One region of the [Roseibacterium] beibuensis genome, then DNA from elsewhere that is predicted to be linked to it. Evidence: riboswitches for the same ligand, from Rfam matches in the RefSeq annotation. Region 1 holds a riboswitch; each other region holds the start of a gene.
What was found. A riboswitch is a leader RNA that binds a small molecule or an ion and turns the genes downstream of it on or off. The one in region 1 is predicted to bind cobalamin.

Region 1 (4,400 bases):
GTTCCGCACGCGGCTGGTCTCGGACGGGGTGCTGGCCGATGGCCGCCTCGATGGCGACCTGTGGTTGATCGGCTCGGGCGATCCGCTCTTCGACACCGACGCGCTGGCGGGCATGGCGCGGTCGCTGGCCGATTTCGGCGTGCGCGAGGTGACGGGCCAGTTGCGCCTTGCCACCGATGCGCTGCCCACGATCTACCAGATCGACCCGGGCCAGCTTCCCCATGCGGGCTACAACCCGTCGATCTCGTCGATGAACCTCAATTTCAACCGCGTGCATTTCGAATGGACGCGCGAGAACGGCGATTACACCGTCACCATGCAGGCCCGTTCGGCCAGCTATTCCCCCGGCGTGCAGACCTCGCGCATGGTGATCGAGGATCGCGATTATCCCGTCTACACCTACGAGGATACCGAAGCCCGCGATGAATGGACCGTGGCGCGCGGCGCGCTTGGCAATGGCGGCGCGCGCTGGCTGCCCACCCGCCGTCCCGCCGCCTACATGGCCGAGGTGTTCCAGACCATCGCGCGCAGCTACGGCATCGTGCTCGACGGGCCGGCCTTTTCCGAAGGCGCGCCCACGGATGCCGCCGTGCTGGTCGAACATGTCTCCGAGCCGCTGGAGGATATCCTGCGTGGCATGATGCTGTGGTCCACCAACCTCACCGCCGAGGTCGTGGGCCTCCTGGCGACGCAGGCGGGCGGGGTGCGCCCCGCCACGCTGGCCGAAAGCGGGGCCGAGATGGCCGCCTGGATGGAAGAGCGTCTTGGCGCCCGCACCCCGCATTTCGTCGATCACTCGGGCCTTGGCGTTGACAGCCGCATCCGCCCGCAGGACATGACCCGCGCCTTGGTCAGCGCCGGGCCGAACGGGCTTCTGCGCAACCTGATGAAGGACATCCCGATGCGGGATGCCTCGGGCAACCCCGTGGCCGATCACCCGCTTTCGGTGGTCGCCAAGACCGGTACGCTCAACTTCGTCTCGACGCTGGCGGGCTATGTCCGCCTGCCCACGGGGCGCGACCTCGCCTTTGCGATCTTCTGCGCCGATCTCGACCGGCGCGCGGCCCTGACCGAGGCGCAGATGGAACGCCCGCCCGGCGGGCGCAGCTACAATGGCCGCGCCAAACGCCTGCAACAGGCCCTGATCGAGCGCTGGGGCGTGATCCACGCCTGAGCCATCGGGCCTTCAGGCGATCGACCGCGCCTCGACCAGGGCGAGGGGGCGTGCAGGCAGGCTTGCCGTGCTCAGGCCCACGCCGTCATCGCCATTGCCGAAAATCGCATCCGCCATCGCGTCGAGGGGCGCGAGTTCGGTGTCCATCTCGACGCCGCAGAACAGGCGCACGCGCCGGTGGTTCGCGACGAACTGCGCGCCGCAGGATTGCGGGCAACCATCCAGACGGCTGAACCCGGCCACTTCGAAATCCGGCTTGGTGAAGGGGCGGACCGTGGCCAGGCTCTGCGCCAGCCTCTTGACGAGGCAGGCCGCCTCGGGGCAGGGGCCGCCGATGCGCGGGCACATGGTCGCCTGGTAGGAATGGGTCTCGTCGGACCAGATCATCGCAAAACTCCTTCTCCGGGGCACCCCGCCCGGGCCTTGGGTGAATCGACGATGGCAGGTCTCCTGACTCGCGGATCATGGCTTGCCCGACCTTCCCGGGCCGTTTGGCCCAGTGGCATATTCGGGGTCGCATTCCGCCTACAGTTGCGGGGGCAGTCGCGGATTTGGGGCTTTGCCCGCACCGCGTTCCCTTTTCACCCCGTGCGGTGCACGGGGAACCATCGCCTCAATCGGTAGGCCCCCCGGCACCTGCCGGTCAAGCGCGGAATGGCGTCAGGTCTCGAACACGTAGTCGCCCGGCGCGTCGGCCAGCGGCGCGTAGCCCTCGGCGCCCAAGGCGGGCGGCGGACCCTCTCCGCCGGAGTGCTCGGCCAGCCACGCGGCCCAGGCGATCCACCAGCTTCCGGGGGTTGGCTCGTGTTGCTCCAGCCAGGTGTCGGGGTCCATGTAAAGCGCGCCGGGTTCGCGATGGCCCAGCCGGTAATGCTTGCGCGGGTGGCCCGGTTCGCTGACGATCCCGCCATTATGCCCGCCCTTCACAAGGCAGAAGCGGAAATCGCCATCGGTGAAAAGCTTGGCCTTGTAGACGGACCGCCACGGCGCGATGTGGTCGGTCTCGGTGCCGACGACGAACATCGGCGCCTTGATGTCCTTCAGCGCGATCACCCGCCCCTCGACGGCATAGCGCCCCGCCGTCAGCCGGTTTTCCAGGAACAGGCCGCGCAGGTATTCCGAATGCATCCGCGACGGCATCCGCGTGGTGTCGTTGTTCCACACGCCCAGATCCGACGGCATGTCGGGCCGCCCGAGGAAATAGCGCGCCACCGCGCGGGAATAGATCAGGTCCTCGGCCCGCATCGTGGCGAAGGTGCGCGTCATCTGCGGCCGGTCGAGATAGCCCTGGTCCCACATCAGGTCTTCGATAAAGGCCACCTGCGACTCGTCGGTGAAAAGCAGCAACTCGCCTGCTTCCGCGAAATCCGTCTGCGCCGCCATCAGCGTGATCGAGGCCAGCCGGTCGTCGCCATCCCGCGCCATGGTCGCCGCCGCGATCGCCAACAGCGTGCCGCCAAGGCAATAGCCATTGGCATGGACCTTGGTGTCGGGAACGATCGCGCTGACCGCGTCCAGTGCCGCCATCACGCCCATCCGCCGGTAGTCGTCGAGGGAAAGCTCCGCCATATCGGCCGTCGGGTTGCGCCACGAGATCATGAAGACGGTAAAGCCCTGCTCGACGAGGTAGCGCACCATCGAGTTATGGGCCGACAGGTCGAGGATGTAGTATTTCATGATCCACGCGGGCACGATCAGCACCGGCTCGGATTTCACCGTCTCGGTCTCGGGCGCGTACTGGATCAGTTCGCAGATCTCGTTGCGCATCACCACCTTGCCCGGCGTCGCGGCCAGGTCCTCGCCCACGCGGTAGCCCTCGGGCTGGTCGGGATGTTCCTGCGTCAGCGTGTGCATCAGGTCCTCGAAGTAATGCTCGGACCCTTCGACGATGTTGCGCCCGTTCTGTTTCAGCGTCTCTTCCATGATCTGCGGGTTCAGCCACGGGAAATTCGAGGGCGCGAACAGGTCCAGCGTCTGGCGCGCGATGAATTGCGCGCGGTCGGCATTGTCGGGGCGCAGGCCGCGGATATGGCCCGTCGCCATGTCCCACCAATCCTGCGTGGCGAGAAAACTTTGCTGCCACAGCGCGTAGGGCAGTTTCTCCCACGAGGGATGCATGAAGCGGTGGTCATAGGCCTTGGGCTTGAACGGGGCGGGCGGATGCCCGTCCTCGGTCAGGGTGCGCAGGGCATAGGCGCCCAGCTTGACCGCATTGTCGCGGGCGTGTTCGGCCAGCGCCAGTTGCCGCCCCGGCGCGCGGCTCAGGTGCACCGCCCAGTCGGTCCAGCTTTCCAAGAGCGCATAGGGCGACACGCCCCCGGTCATCCGCGCCAGGGCCGCGCGGGTGGCGCGATCCAGCGCTTCGTAGCTTTGCGGCGCGTCGGGTTTGGCGCGCTTGGGCTTTGCGGGAATGACGGCGGGCAGGTCCGCGGATTTCGGCGGCACCTTCACCGCGTTTGGCTTGGTCGTCTGGGGCATGGCGGCGATCCGGGGCAGGGGCGGGACACTCTCAGGTTGTACCGCCACTCTCGGTCACGCCTTGATGCACGTCAATCGCCGCGGCGCAGCATCTTGCACAGGCCAAGGCGCAGGCGTAGGTTCGCCCTGACCAGCGGACACCGGCCATGACGCCCAAGATCCTCACGACCCTCAAAAGCTACGACCGCCCGACCTTCCTGGCCGATCTCGGCGCAGGGGTGACCGTCGCCATGGTCGCCCTGCCGCTCAGCATGGCCATCGCCATCGCTTCGGGCGCGGGGCCCGCGCAGGGGCTGGTCACCGCCATCGTCGCGGGCTTCCTGATCTCGCTTCTGGGCGGCAGCCGGGTGCAGATCGGCGGTCCGACCGGGGCTTTCATCGTCGTCGTGGCCGATGTCATCGCCGAGCACGGCTATGACGGGCTGGTGCTGGCGACCTTCATGGCCGGGGCGATCCTGCTTCTGGCCGGGGCGCTTCGCGCCGGGCGGCTGATCCGGCTGGTGCCCGAGGCGGTGATCAACGGCTTCACCATCGGCATCGCCGTCATCATCGCCTCCAGCCAGATCAAGGACCTGTTCGGCCTGTCGCTGGCCGAGGTGCCCGCCGCCTTTCTCGAAAAACTGCCCGCGCTCTGGGCCGTGCGCGATACGCTCAGCCCCGCCACGCTCGCCATCGGGCTGGTCACCATGGCCGCCATCGTGATCCTGCGCCGGGCCTTTCCGCGCTTTCCGGGCCTGATCCTCGCCGT
Region 2 (4,400 bases), on a different contig from region 1:
ATCCCTTTTGAAGGATCATCAATGGCCGCTGATGCTGATCTTCTCCGGAGTGCCCAGCCTCGCCGCCCAGATTCAGAAGGAAGAGCAGCTCTACAGGCTCCTGCGCACCGTGAATTTTTCCGGCATCGATCTCGCGAGCACAACCGACAAAGACGAGCTCCTTCATCTTATCTTCAGCTACTGTGACAAGGCGCAGCTTGAGTTCGATGACTTCGAGTTGGACGACTTCCTCGACCGCTTGGTTTTCGCGGGATGCCAACGATGGGGGCTGGTGATCGAGCTGTTGATCGAAGCTTTGACGGTCACCCTTAGTGCCAATGAAAAGATCTGCACTATTGACCATTTCGCCGAAGGGTTTTCGCGCCGCACAGGTTTGCCATTTGGCTACTCGCCCTTCACTATGCCGAACTACCGAGAGGGTTTCAAACAGCACAATTTGCTCGACGCCTACGAGACGACCCGACGAAAGAAGATGCCCCGGAAGAACTGACCACTTGGCTTTTTCATAGATGGACGGCCCGCCTCGCGCGGGCCTTTTTTGTTTTCAGCAATGTGAGGTGTGCATGGTTATGGTTCGAACGTGCATGCTTATGCCATCAGATTTCGATGAAGCTTTATTTTATTGTTTTATTTCATTATATTGGAGGGGAGAGGTTTGATTTCGAATCACCTGAGCGTGCATACATATGCCCCATCCACAGCGAATTTGGATGGGGCATATGTATGCACAAAACGGATGTTTTTGATGCACGCCCTGTCAAGGATTTTTCGCCCTTCTCGGCCAGAATTCAGCTAAGGGCTTGTTAAAAAATATAACTAATAGGTGGACAGGAAAGTCCCAGCCGCCTTGAGGTTTTCCGCCGTACGAAATTTCCGATCGCCGGGGCATGCGATCGATACTTCAACTTAAAAAGATTCCTGATGCTGCCTCGCCCTGAGCCATCCCCGCGCAAGCCGTGCGGTGTCCGGGCCAGCGCGGTGAGGGGCAGGGCGTCGCTCTACCGTTTCGTAGAGCGGATCCAGAGCGTAGCCCACAAAAGGCGGCAAACGAGACAGCGTCGAAATCCTCGATTTCGGGGAAACCGTTCCAACCTGCAGTCCCCATTAGGCGGACACCCGTCTCGCCGACCACTAAGAGGAGCGGATCTCGGATGTTTCAGCCAAGGCCGAGGGGCTGCCGGGTCCGATCGCGGCCCGGCCGGGCTGGGAGGCCATACCGGCTGTACGGCAGGGTCGCCTACGGTGAAAACGATGCACGCGCCGGAGCCTCGCACGGGATCGGGGCCGGTCTCGAGCCTGGTGTCCGCGTTCTGCCCCACGCTGCGGCAATCCCCCATGGCGCCGGGAAGCCAGGTCAGGAGGCCTTCGGGAAACGGCATGCCAAGGGGCTGGACCCGGCTGGGCTGGCCGGGACGTTGCGCCACGTGCGGCAGCCTCAAGCCGATCCAGAGCACCGTCGCTCAGCGCATAGGTCGACATGACAAACGAGGCGGCATGGTTTGGCTGCCGAGATCAACACCCGGAATTGTCAAATGGTCGCGGCACTCGCTCCTCCGCCCCATGAGTCGTCTATTGACCGGACACGGGGCGTGGGGCATCAGGTTGGTGTGATCGGTTCCGCCCCGTTCTGGGGTGGAGGCAAGAGGGAACGCGGTGGGGTGTGAGGTCACACCGAACCCGCGGCTGTCCCCGCAACTGTGAGCGGCGAGTTCGGCTGACAACGCCACTGGAGCGATCCGGGAAGGCCAGCCAGAGCATTGACCCGCGAGCCAGGAGACCTGCCGGTCATGCGTGTCCCCACCGGGACGCGGCCACCTGGACGCCGGGGAAACGCGTCGGGCATGGGCGCGTCACTCCGGTTGCGCGCTCCCGCCAAATCTCCCCGTCCGTCCTTTCCAAGCGCGGCTTCTCAGCCGCACGACAGAAAGAGGACGTAGATGACCCTTCGCACGACAATCTTCGCGGCTGGTGTCGCTGCCGCCCTGCCGATGGCGGCATCGGCGCATTTCCTGCTGAATTTCACCGAACAGGCGGTGATCGAGACACCCGGTGAAATTCCGGTCAAGCTGATCTTCTGGCACCCGATGGACAACGGCCAAGTCATGGACCTCGCTATGCCGCGCGAGTTCTACATGATCCACAACGGTGAGCGCACGGACTTGCTCGATACGCTCGAACCCGCAGTATTTCAGGGGGCAGAGAACACGGGCGAGGCCTTCCGTGGCTCGGTCCCGATCCGCCGGTCGGGCGACTACGTCTTGGTGACAGTGCCCGAGCCCTACTATGAGGAAAGCGAGGACATCTACATTCAGCAGATCGCGCGCGTCTTCCTGAACCGCAACGGCCTGCCGACTGATTGGGACGGCATCATGGGGCTTCCGGCCGAGATCCAGCCCCTGAACCGTCCCTACAACGTGCTCGTCGGTTCGACCTTTACGGGCCGCGTGCTGTCAAATGGCGAACCGGTCGCCGGGGCCGAGATCGAGATCGAATACATGGCCTCCGAGCCCGACATCGCGGTCAGTGCCACGACCGAACCGACGGTTGCCGCGCCCGCGGGCGGCACGCTGATCGCGATCAGCGATGCAAACGGTTATTTCACCTTCGGCATCCCGACGGCCGGGTGGTGGGGTTTTGCCGCGCTTGGTGTCGGACCGGAGACCGGGTTCGACGGCCGCGAGTTGTCGCAAGATGCCGTGATCTGGATTCACGCGACCGAGTTGGAGTGAGATCATGCACATTGTTGACGGGGCGCTTGCGAACGAGGTTGTCCTCGGCGGGGCCGTCGTTGCCGCTGGCGGGATCGCGCTGGGGCTGAAAAAGCTGCCGCTGGAAAAAATTCCGGCGGCGGGCGTTTTGTCGGCCACGTTTTTCGTGGCCTCGCTGATCCACGTTCCGATCGGCCCCTCTTCGGTGCATCTGATCCTCAATGGTCTGGCCGGGCTTGTCCTCGGCTGGGCCGCTTTTCCCGCGCTGTTCGTGGGGGTCTTGTTGCAGGCCGTCTTCTTTGGCTTCGGCGGATTGACGGTGCTGGGGGTGAATACGCTGAACATCGCCCTGCCGGCCGTTCTGGTCGGTATCCTCGTTGGTCCGGTGATTGCGCGGGCCTCGCCCGCGATGGGCGCGGTCTGGGCCGGGATCGGCGGTGCCTTTGCCATCGCCGCCACAACGCTGCTGGTGGCTGCCTCCCTGATGCTGTCAGGAGACGAGTTCGTCGCTGCCGCACAATTCGTTTTCTTTGCGCATATCCCCGTCATGGGGATCGAAGCGCTGCTTGCCGGAGCGGCGGTCTACCTTGCCCGGCAGGTGAAGCCCGATCTCTTCACGACCATGAAAGGAGCCAAGGCATGATGCGCGCTCTCATTTTGGCACTCGTCCTGGTTGCAGCCCCCTTTGCCGCGCTGGCCCATAATGTCATTTCATCCGTCTTTCCGGCGGGCCGCGAGATCGAAGGGGAGATCGGGTTCTCCAATGGCGAGATGGCCGGCAATCGGCTGGTCGAAGTCTTCGACGCAGAGGGAAGCAAGCTGGGTGAGGTCATCACGGACGGGGACGGTTTCTTCCTCTACACGCCCACCGAGGCCGTCACCCATGTTTTCCGCGCCGATCTGGGCGCGGGCCACATTGCCGAAATGGAGATGGCTGCGGAAGATGTCGCCGCGATCATGGGCGTCGCCGCACCGGAAACCGAAGCGGTGGCCCAAGCTGGCCCGGACGCACCGGCAGGCGGGGGGATCATGGTGACCTCGCTGACAGACGAGGAACGCGCCGCCATTGCGGAAGCTGTGCGCACGGAAATGCGACCGCTGCGCCAAGAGATCACGGCCTACAAGAACCACAACGATTTCCAGACCATCCTGGGCGGGATCGGCTATATCATCGGTCTCTTCGGTCTTGGGTTCTACCTTGCCGCCCGCCGCAAGCTGGCGGCCTGACCCTTGGCGACAATCCTCACGCCACAGGCCGCCGCGCTGGGGCCGAACGGCGATGTGCCTGGCTGGCTTGGCGGTGTTGACCCGCGTGCGCGTATCATCGTGGCCGTCGTTTATGCCGTGGTGGTGGTGGCTTGCTCCCGGATCGAGGTGCTCGCGCTCGCCTTCGCACTCTCCGTCGCGCTGCTCCTGGCCTCGCGTTTGCTCATCACCCGAACCCTCAAGCGCATGGCCGCCATGGACGGCTTCATCCTCTTCATGCTGGTCCTGCTGCCCTTCACCGTGCCCGGCGATCCGATCTTTGCCGTTTGGGGTTTCACGGCCAGTTGGCAAGGGGTGCTCCATGCTGTCGAGATTGCGTTGACCGCCAACGCCGTGGTGCTTGCGCTGCTGGTGCTTGTAGGGACACTGGAGCCGGTGACACTCGGCCATGCGCTCCATGCACTGGGGATGCCCGAGCGGCTGGTC
Region 3 (4,400 bases), on a different contig from region 1:
CGCTGGCCGGACCGGTCTCGATATGCATGCGCTCCATCATGTCCCGCTCTTTCTCGGCGCGCTCCTCCTCGCTCTCGTAGCGCGGCTTGCGGATGGATCTGCTCTCGTCGATCTTCAGGATCGCCTTGCGGATATCGGGGTCGAAGAAGGAGGTCTTGCCCTCTTCTGGGCCGGGCTCCTGCGCATCGGGGAGGGTGCGTCGATCCCGCGCCTCGCTCACAAGCATCGGTGAGGGGCAATCGAAGCTTCCGGCCAAGGTTCGACCCCTGATCTTCTCACGGGTGACGAGCCGGTATCCCTTCCGCCCGTTCGCGGCAGCCTGCATGGCGCGTTCGATGATGCCGGTGGGGTTGCGATAGAGGCCCTTGGCGAACCGGGTCACGGCATCGCGGTTCTCCAGCCCGGTCGCGAGCGCAAGCGGATCGATGCTCAGGCTGAGCAGGCAAAGCCGCTGGTCGCCTTCATGATCGAGGTACATCATGCCGAGGGCCCAGACGAGCCTCGGATGGGAAACGTATTGCGGCGCACAGCAGTTTCGCCCAGCCGCACTTCTTCCCGCTTCTCATGCGAAGTACCGCGACTTCACTCGGGACCTGTGTCATTCCGGTACGCTTTGATCTTGGTCTGCTCTGGATGTCGGCTTCTAGCTTGGCTGTGTGGCACAATCTTCACCGCAGCGAACTTCCGCTTTCCGCCCCCTATGTAGACCACGTATGGCTCAACTGGGTGATTTTGGCGGAATGTCCGCTTCGGTGTTGAGGCAACCGGGAACAACGGCGTGAAGGCCCTTGATGTCAGACCGTTGACGGCTTCTGAGGTGCGGAAACCATCTTGGCCAGTTTGAGGAGGGCCGTGGCGGCGGCAGCGCGCGGCACTTTATCGTTTGCGCCGATGGGCCACGCAAGCGCAACTGCTTCGAAGCCGGCTTGTGGTGTAGCCGGGTGAATAGGATTTCGACCTTCGTCCGTTACTTCGTTAAGGTCACGGACTGATGGGGCTTTGCGATATCGCGCGCATCTTGCCTGCCGCCGCTCGCCCGCTTATGCAGCGTCCGCCGGGTGCCCCGCCAAGCCGGGGAGAATCGGGAAGTCGGTGCAATACCGGCGCGGGCCCGCCGCTGTGACGGGGATGCCGCAGGCACGATGCCACTGGAGCGATCCGGGAAGGCGCCTGCGCGCAGATGACCCGAAGCCAGAAGACCGGCCCGGCAAGATGGCCGCCCCGCGTGGAACCCGAGGCGGCGCTGTCAAACCAGGAGGGCCACCATGCCCGACACCGCCCCGGCGGCGCCCGCATCCGCGCGCCGCTTTACCCCAGAAGACCGCGACACGATCCACGACCTGATCCGCAACCGCCGAGACGTGCGCGACGAGTTCCGCCCCGACCCGATCCCCGACGACGTCCTGCGGCGCATCCTCGACGCCGCCCATCACGCGCCGTCCGTGGGGTTCATGCAACCGTGGAATTTCATTCTCATCCGTGACCTCGAGCGTCGCCGCGCCGTGCATCGCGTCTTCGAGGCCGCGAATGCCGAGGCCGAGGCGATGTTCCCAGAGGGTATCCGCAGCACCTATCGCGGCCTCAAGCTCGAAGGCATCCTGAAAGCGCCGCTGAACATCGCCGTCACCTGCGACCGCGACCGCTGCGGGCCGGTGGTTCTGGGCCGTACCCACAACCCCGAGATGGATCTCTATTCCTCGGTTTGCGCGGTTCAGAACCTGTGGCTTGCCGCGCGCGCCGAGAATGTCGGCGTGGGTTGGGTCAGCATCTACAACGAGCCCGACCTGCGCCGGATCCTCGCGCTGCCCGACCACGTGGCGATCGTGGCCTACCTGTGTGTCGGGTTTGTGGATGACTTCTATCCCGCGCCCGAACTGGCCCTCAAGGGCTGGCGCCAACGCCTGCCATTGGACGCGGTCGTAATGGATGAGATCTGGCAAGAGGACCACTGAACCACAACGCGGCGGTGGGGCTTGGGGCCCTGCCGCCCAGCATGAAGTCCACCTCCGCATCCTCTTGCTGCAACAAAAAATACGTGTGCGCTGCCGTCTGTTGCACCTCCGATACCGCCAACCAAGGGGGTGAGATCGCGTACTTATTCGCCCGGAAGACCGTAAAGTTCGCCAACCTCCGGTTCCATTGCAAAGAATGGAGCCGAACATGCCCTCGACCCGAATGATTGGCGGCCTTTCTTGAGACGTAAGCGGACAACACCGGATAACCGTCGTGAAACCTCTGTTTCTCCTCGCCGTCCGGTATGACAGGCTGCCGCGCATCGACGCGGACCGTCTCAGGCAGGTTGTTTGCGCATCTGTCCGCACGTGCGTTTGCGGATCGTCCGGACAGCGGCAAGATCCCTCTGGGTCCAAATCGGCAAGGTGAGTGGACGCCGGTCTTTGGTCCTTTCTCAGACTCAAAACGCCCCGCGATTTCACGCAGGGCGTCTTGTGGTGGGTCTGCAGGTCAATCAGACCTTGGCCAGAATATCGTCGACCGTCTTGCGAACCTCTTCCTTGGATTGGCCCAGCTTCTGCTGAAGCACGCCTTCCATCTGTTCGCGGTCGCCCTTGGCTTCTTCGAGATCGTTGTCGGTCAGCTCGCCGTAGTGTTCACGCAGCTGGCCCTTGATCTCGGTCCATTTGCCTTCGATCTGGTCGCGGTTCATCGTCATTCTCCTATCAGCGGTAAGACTTGATTACTGGTTCTGGGCGAGATCGGTGTCTTCTTCCGGCGGCTCGATCTCGAGCGTGGGAACGGTCACTTCGGTCTCGCCGACCTCGATATCCCCGGTCTCGGCCTCGAACTCGGGCATGTTGCCGCCTTCGACCGAGATTTCCGGCAGCGCGGCCTCTTCGGTCTGGTCGATATCGACAAGGTAGACGGCGGCGCCGATGGCGACGATTGCGGCGACAGCGATACCAAGAATAGGTGCGGTTTTCATGGCTTAGCTCCTGTGTTGCGGTTCTGGACACTCAACACGGATGCCCCGTCAAAGGTTCCCGACGGGCAGGGGTCACGCGAAGGTTCCGCTGTATTTGACCGGCACCGTGATGAGCTGCCTTGCAGGGCGGTCGCCGCAATGCTTCGCCAGGTCGTCATCCGTTTCGCATGCCGTGTGTCGCAATCCGGCGGCAAGGTCCCCGACGGCCTCGGCCCCCAGATGCCACCCGGCATCGCGCGGCACGCTTGTGTCTGACAAGGAGAGCGCGTCGATCCGGGCCTCATCCGTCAGCTTGCCCAAGGGGTATTCCACCGGGTCCAGCCCGATACAGACAAGCAGATCGGCACTGTGGATGGCATGATCCACCTAATCTTCGGCCGGAAGGCCGAAGGCCCCGAGGTTCTGAGGGTGATGCGCGGGCAAGATGCCCTTGGCCTTGAAGCTGCTTGCCATCGGCATCCCGGTGCCCTGCAACAGGGCCGCCAGGTCATCCGCCGCCCTGCCCCGTGATCGCCAAAACGGGCGCATGATCGAGCGTGGCATCGGCCAGCCCGGTAACAAGGTTCGACGCCCCGGGCCCGAGCGTGGCCAGACAGGCCGCGGGCCGCCCCGTCAGGCGGCCATGAAGGTGGCCCCCTGTTCGTGGCGGCATAACACGATGTCGATCTTCGACGCCGCCAGCGCGTCCATCAGGTCGGTCGTTTCCTCGCCGGGAAGCGCGTAGACCGTGTCGATCCCGCCCGCGACAAGGCATTCGACGAAAAGCTCTGCACCTGTCATCACCTGCCCCCTCAGATCGCGCCCATCGCGGCGATGGCCTGCGCGACCTTGCGGAACCCGGCGATGTTGGCCGCGCGGGCATAGTCGATCCGGCCACTCTGCCTGCCTTCGGCGGCGACGCGGTCATGGATGCCCCGCATGATCTGCTTCAACTCGCCATTGACCTCCGCGGCGGTGGAAAAGCGGCGATGGCTGTTCTGGCTCATCTCCAGCCCCGAGACGGCCACGCCCCCCGCATTCGATGCCTTGCCCGGCGCGTGGTGCAGGTCGGCGTTCTCGATCACCTCCCGCGCGACGGCGGTCAGCGGCATGTTGGCGCCTTCGGCCAGGATCTTCGCACCGTTGTCGACGATGCGTTTTGCCATCTCCTCATCCACCTCGTTCTGGGTGGCACAGGGCAGCGCGATATCGGCCTCGTGATCCCACGGGGCACGGCCTTCCACGAACCGCGCACCGCAGCCTTTTGGCGGATCGGCGATGTCGCGGCCTTCCTGCTTGCGCTGGCGCACCCAGTCGATTGTGTCTGCCGTCAGGCCATCCTCGGCCACGAGGCTGCCCGAGGTATCCGAAAGCGTCATGACCTTGCCGCCCAGGGCGACCGCCTTCTCCGCCGCATGGGTCGCGACGTTGCCCTTGCCCGAGATCGCGATGCGCTTGCCGCCAATCTCCTGGCCCTGTT
Region 4 (4,400 bases), on a different contig from region 1:
GCTCGCACCAGGCCCTGGCCGTCCCTTTTGGCAGTGCCGACGATTTGCGGGCCGCCTTCGAAGACGCGCATCGCGCGCGGTATGGGTTTGCCGCGCCAGAACGGGACCTTGTCTTCGAAATGCTGGAGGTGGAGGCCATCGGGTCGACCGATGCGCCCGACGCCCCTTTGCCGACCACAGAAAAAGACCCTGCACCGCGCGATATGCTCTCTGTCCACCTCTCCGGGGCGCAGCATGACACGCCCCTTTACGCCCGAGACGACCTGCCTGTCGACACAACGGTGGCCGGACCTTCCGTGATCACCGAGGCGACCGGCACCAACATGATCGAACCGGGCTGGCAGGCGCGGGTCGATGAGCTGGGCAACCTCTTGCTGGAACGAACAGAAGCGAAGGCGACCGAACATGCCCTTGGGACCGAGGCCGACCCGGTGATGCTGGAGGTTTTCAACAACCTTTTCATGAACATCGCCGAGCAGATGGGCGCGACACTGCAAAACACGGCCTATTCGGTGAACATCAAGGAACGGCTCGACTTCTCCTGCGCGCTGTTCGATTCCGATGGCAACCTTGTGGCGAACGCCCCGCATGTGCCGGTGCATCTTGGCTCCATGTCCGAGGCGGTGCGCACCGTCGCGCGCCTGAACGCCGGACAGATCGCCGAGGGCGACGCGTATATGCTGAACGCGCCCTTCAACGGCGGCACGCACCTGCCGGATGTGACCGTGATCACACCCGTTTTCGACAGGGCCGGGCAAAAGATCGTCTTCTGGGTCGGCAGCCGGGGCCACCATGCCGATATCGGCGGCAAGACCCCCGGATCCGCCCCGCCCGACTCGACCCGGATCGAGGAGGAAGGCGTCGTCATCGACAATTTCAAACTGGTGGAAAACGGGCGCCTGCGCGAGGCCGAGACACGGGCGCTGCTGGCCTCGGGCCGCTATCCCTGCCGCAACATCGGCCAGAACATGGCCGATCTGGAGGCGCAGGTGGCCGCCAACGCGACCGGCATCCGCGAGGTGCAGAACATGGTCGAAACCTTCGGGTTAGACACTGTTCTGGCCTATATGCGCCACGTGCAGGACAATGCCGAGGCCAGCGTGCGCCGCGTGATCGGGTCGCTGAAGGACGGGGCCTGCACCTACCCGCTGGACGATGGCAGCGAGATCAAGGTCGATATCCGCGTCGATCAGGCGGCAGGCCGCGCGGTGATCGACTTCACCGGCACCTCGCCGCAGCATCGCAACAACTACAACGCCCCCAAGGCCATCGCGACAGCGGCGGTGCTCTATGTCTTCCGCACGCTGGTCGGGCGCGAGATCCCGTTGAACGAAGGGTGCCTTAAACCGCTGGAGATCATCCTGCCCGAGGGGAGCATGATCAACCCGGTCCACCCCGCCGCCGTCATCGCGGGCAACACCGAGGTCAGCCAGGCGATCACCGAATGCCTCTATGGCGCGCTGGACGTGATCGCGGGCAGCCAGGGGACCATGAACAATTTCATCTGGGGCAATGACCGCATCCAGAATTACGAAACCATCGCGGGCGGCGCGGGCGCCGGGCCGGGGTTTGATGGCGCCTCCTGCGTGCAGGTCCACATGACGAATACGCGTGCAACCGATCCAGAGATCCTGGAAACCCGCTTCCCTGTGAGGGTTGAGCGCATGGCCCATCGCAGCGGATCGGGCGGCATCGGCGCATGGAGCGGTGGAGAGGGGATGCACCGGGTGCTGCGCTTCCTCGACCCCATGACGATCACGACGCTCTGTTCGCACCGGGAGGTGCCTGTTCCGGGGCGCGCGGGCGGTGGCGAGGGGGCTATCGGGGAAAACTGGGTTCTCCGGGCCGATGGCACGCGCGAGCGCCTTGCCGGAAATGCCGAAGTCGCGCTGGGCATCGGCGATGCGATCGAGATGCTGACCCCCGGTGGCGGTGGCTGGGGCCAGCCCAAGTGACCCGAAAACACGGCCTTCCAGGGCGCGGCACGGTCAGGATCGTCTGACAGGACGCCCGGCGAGTCCTGTCAGAAACCTGTGACATTTCGGTTTCGGGAACCGAAGTGCCGCGTTCAACCCTTGCTTGAATGCCCCGGCGCGCGTATCCGGGGACTCGCTTCGGTCCGGACGGCGCAAACCGTTCGGGTAATAGGGAACGCGGTGTAATCCCGCGACTGCCCCCGCAACTGTAAGCGGCGAGTGTGGACGGCACATGCCACTGGGACATCCCGGGAAGGCCCGTTTCACGCAACGACCCGCGAAGTCAGGAGACCTGCCGAAGTGATCACCCTGTCCGGGCGCGGGTGGCGCCATGGGCAACGGACCCTTCCGTAGTGGTGACGCATTTGCACCGTCTGCGGAGGGACGAACCCCTCCGATGACATACACCAACGAGTCCGAATGCCGCCATACCGGTATCGAAGGAGGGACATACATGACGAAACGATTGGCTTTGACCGCCATCTCCGCACTCGTTGCCGGCAACCCGGCCTTGGCGCAGGACGCCTTTTTCCAACTGGATGAGGTTATCTTCTCGGCGGGCCTGACCGAGATCGAAGAGGATCGCACCGGCGTATCGGTCGATGTGCTGACGACCGAAGAATTGCGCTATCCCGGCGATATCCAACTATCGAACACGCTGGCGACCGTGCCCGGCCTCACAGTCAGCCAGAATGGCCCGGTCGGGTCGAGCACCACACTGCGCATTCGTGGTCTCGGGACGTCCTACATACCCGTTTACCTGAACGGGATAGATATCACCGATCCGTCCTCCTCCCAGACCGGGTTCGACTTCGGCAGCCTTCTGGGCACCGGGGCAACGCGTGTCGAAATCCTGCGCGGCTCGCAAGGCTCCATCTACGGGTCCGAAGCCATCGGCGGCGTGGTGAACATCACCTCCGACTTGGCCCCTGACGAACCGGGCACCGAGGTCACGGTCGGCGTCGAAGCCGGCAGCTACGAGACCTACCTGTTGAATTTCGGCGTTGGCACTCGGTTCGAGCGCGGAACGCTGTCCTTCTCCGCCACGGAACTGACGACAGAGGGTTTCTCGGCCGCCGACGAAAATGACGGCAACACCGAAGAGGACGGCCACCAGTCCACCACCCTCATTCTTGCGGGTGAATTTGAGACCACCGAGGCTCTGACCATCGGGTTCAGCGCCTTCTACATCGACAGCTTTACCGAGATCGACGATTCCATCGATACCGCCGATGAACAGGAAGGCGAGCGCTCCGGCCTGCGCGCCTACGCCAATTTTGACGCCTTCGGTATAGAACACGAGCTGTCCATCAGCGGATCGCGCACCGAGCGTTATTACCCCGGCGGCTTCACCGAAGACTATCTCGGCGAGCGCATGACATACTCATATCTCGGCACCGCCAACCTACGCACGGCCGATACGCTGACGTTCGGCCTTGATCTGACCGAGGAAGAGTTCGACGCCGATTCCGATTCCGGCGGCGTGGATACCGCCGCGGTCTTTGCCGAATATGTCGCGGCACTGGGTAGCGGTTTCGACCTCTCGGCTTCGCTGCGCTATGACGATCATTCGATTTTCGGCGGACAAACCACTGGTCGTCTTGCCGGCGCATGGCGCCCGGCAGAAGGCACTGTTTTGCGCGGGTCGATTGCATCGGGCTTCCGCGCGCCGTCGCTCTACGAGCTGTATTCCGGATTCTACGGCAACCCGAACCTCGAACCCGAGCAGAGCCGCAGCATCGAATTGGGCATCGAACAGGCGTTCGGCGACCTGAACCTTAGCGCGACCGTTTTCTACACCGAGATCGACGACCTGATCAGTTTCTCAGGCGGCGGCTACAACCAAGTAGCCGGCACCAGCACCACGCAGGGCTACGAACTCACCGCCAACTACATGCTGAGCGACACCCTGTCGGCTTTTGCGAACTATACCTACACGGACGCCGAGGACCGGGCCGGCAATCGTCTGCCGCGTGTGCCGCGCCATAACCTCGTGCTTGGTCTCAATGCAGCAATTGCAGAGCGTGTTACCTGGGCGACGACCGCTCAATTCGAGTTTGACAGGCAAGACGTCGTCTTTCCTGCACCCAACTACGAACGAACGCCGGTTGACGTTCCCGATTATGCCGTTGTCGACACAACCTTCAGCTACGCGGTCAACGACACCACGGAGGCCTTCCTGAGGATCGAGAACGTCTTCGACGAGGAGTACCAGACGGCAATCGGCTACGGCACCAGCGACAGGGCGTTCTACATTGGCCTGCGCTCGCGCTTCTGATCGTTTGAAGCGCCTTGCGGTGGCGGCGGGGATGACCCTCGCCGCCGCTACATCGGCATGGGCGGACGCCCCCACCCGGGTCGTGTCGATGAACCTGTGCACGGATCAACTGGCGATGATGCTGGCCGCGCCGGGGCAGTTGATCT

Region 2: linked by a shared signal. The riboswitch ahead of ABD923_RS00065 (DUF4198 domain-containing protein) and the one ahead of ABD923_RS13395 (hypothetical protein) in region 1 are both predicted to bind cobalamin.
Region 3: linked by a shared signal. The riboswitch ahead of bluB (5,6-dimethylbenzimidazole synthase) and the one ahead of ABD923_RS13395 (hypothetical protein) in region 1 are both predicted to bind cobalamin.
Region 4: linked by a shared signal. The riboswitch ahead of ABD923_RS12855 (TonB-dependent receptor plug domain-containing protein) and the one ahead of ABD923_RS13395 (hypothetical protein) in region 1 are both predicted to bind cobalamin.

What each region holds. Positions count from the first base shown of each region.
Region 1 covers NZ_BAABHW010000004.1:56,739-61,138, reverse strand. Annotated here, with positions in the region: gene dacB (D-alanyl-D-alanine carboxypeptidase/D-alanyl-D-alanine endopeptidase) at 1-1,174, shown strand, start outside; gene ABD923_RS13395 (hypothetical protein) at 1,187-1,561, opposite strand; cobalamin riboswitch at 1,598-1,799, opposite strand; gene ABD923_RS13390 (PHA/PHB synthase family protein) at 1,835-3,652, opposite strand; gene ABD923_RS13385 (SulP family inorganic anion transporter) at 3,799-4,400, shown strand, end outside.
Region 2 covers NZ_BAABHW010000001.1:13,094-17,493, forward strand. Annotated here, with positions in the region: gene ABD923_RS00060 (ATP-binding protein) at 1-490, shown strand, start outside; cobalamin riboswitch at 1,596-1,800, shown strand; gene ABD923_RS00065 (DUF4198 domain-containing protein) at 1,938-2,729, shown strand; gene cbiM (cobalt transporter CbiM) at 2,734-3,351, shown strand; gene ABD923_RS00075 (cobalt ABC transporter permease) at 3,351-3,935, shown strand; gene cbiQ (cobalt ECF transporter T component CbiQ) at 3,939-4,400, shown strand, end outside.
Region 3 covers NZ_BAABHW010000007.1:3,154-7,553, forward strand. Annotated here, with positions in the region: gene ABD923_RS17355 (hypothetical protein) at 1-481, opposite strand, end outside; cobalamin riboswitch at 1,041-1,222, shown strand; gene bluB (5,6-dimethylbenzimidazole synthase) at 1,266-1,952, shown strand; gene ABD923_RS17365 (CsbD family protein) at 2,468-2,665, opposite strand; gene ABD923_RS17370 (hypothetical protein) at 2,696-2,941, opposite strand; gene ABD923_RS17375 (hypothetical protein) at 3,014-3,307, opposite strand; gene ABD923_RS17380 (hypothetical protein) at 3,308-3,469, opposite strand; partial or broken gene ABD923_RS19175 (thiamine pyrophosphate-binding protein) at 3,429-3,721, opposite strand; gene gdhA (NADP-specific glutamate dehydrogenase) at 3,733-4,400, opposite strand, start outside.
Region 4 covers NZ_BAABHW010000003.1:292,366-296,765, reverse strand. Annotated here, with positions in the region: gene ABD923_RS12860 (hydantoinase B/oxoprolinase family protein) at 1-1,955, shown strand, start outside; cobalamin riboswitch at 2,099-2,290, shown strand; gene ABD923_RS12855 (TonB-dependent receptor plug domain-containing protein) at 2,431-4,254, shown strand; gene ABD923_RS12850 (ABC transporter substrate-binding protein) at 4,286-4,400, shown strand, end outside.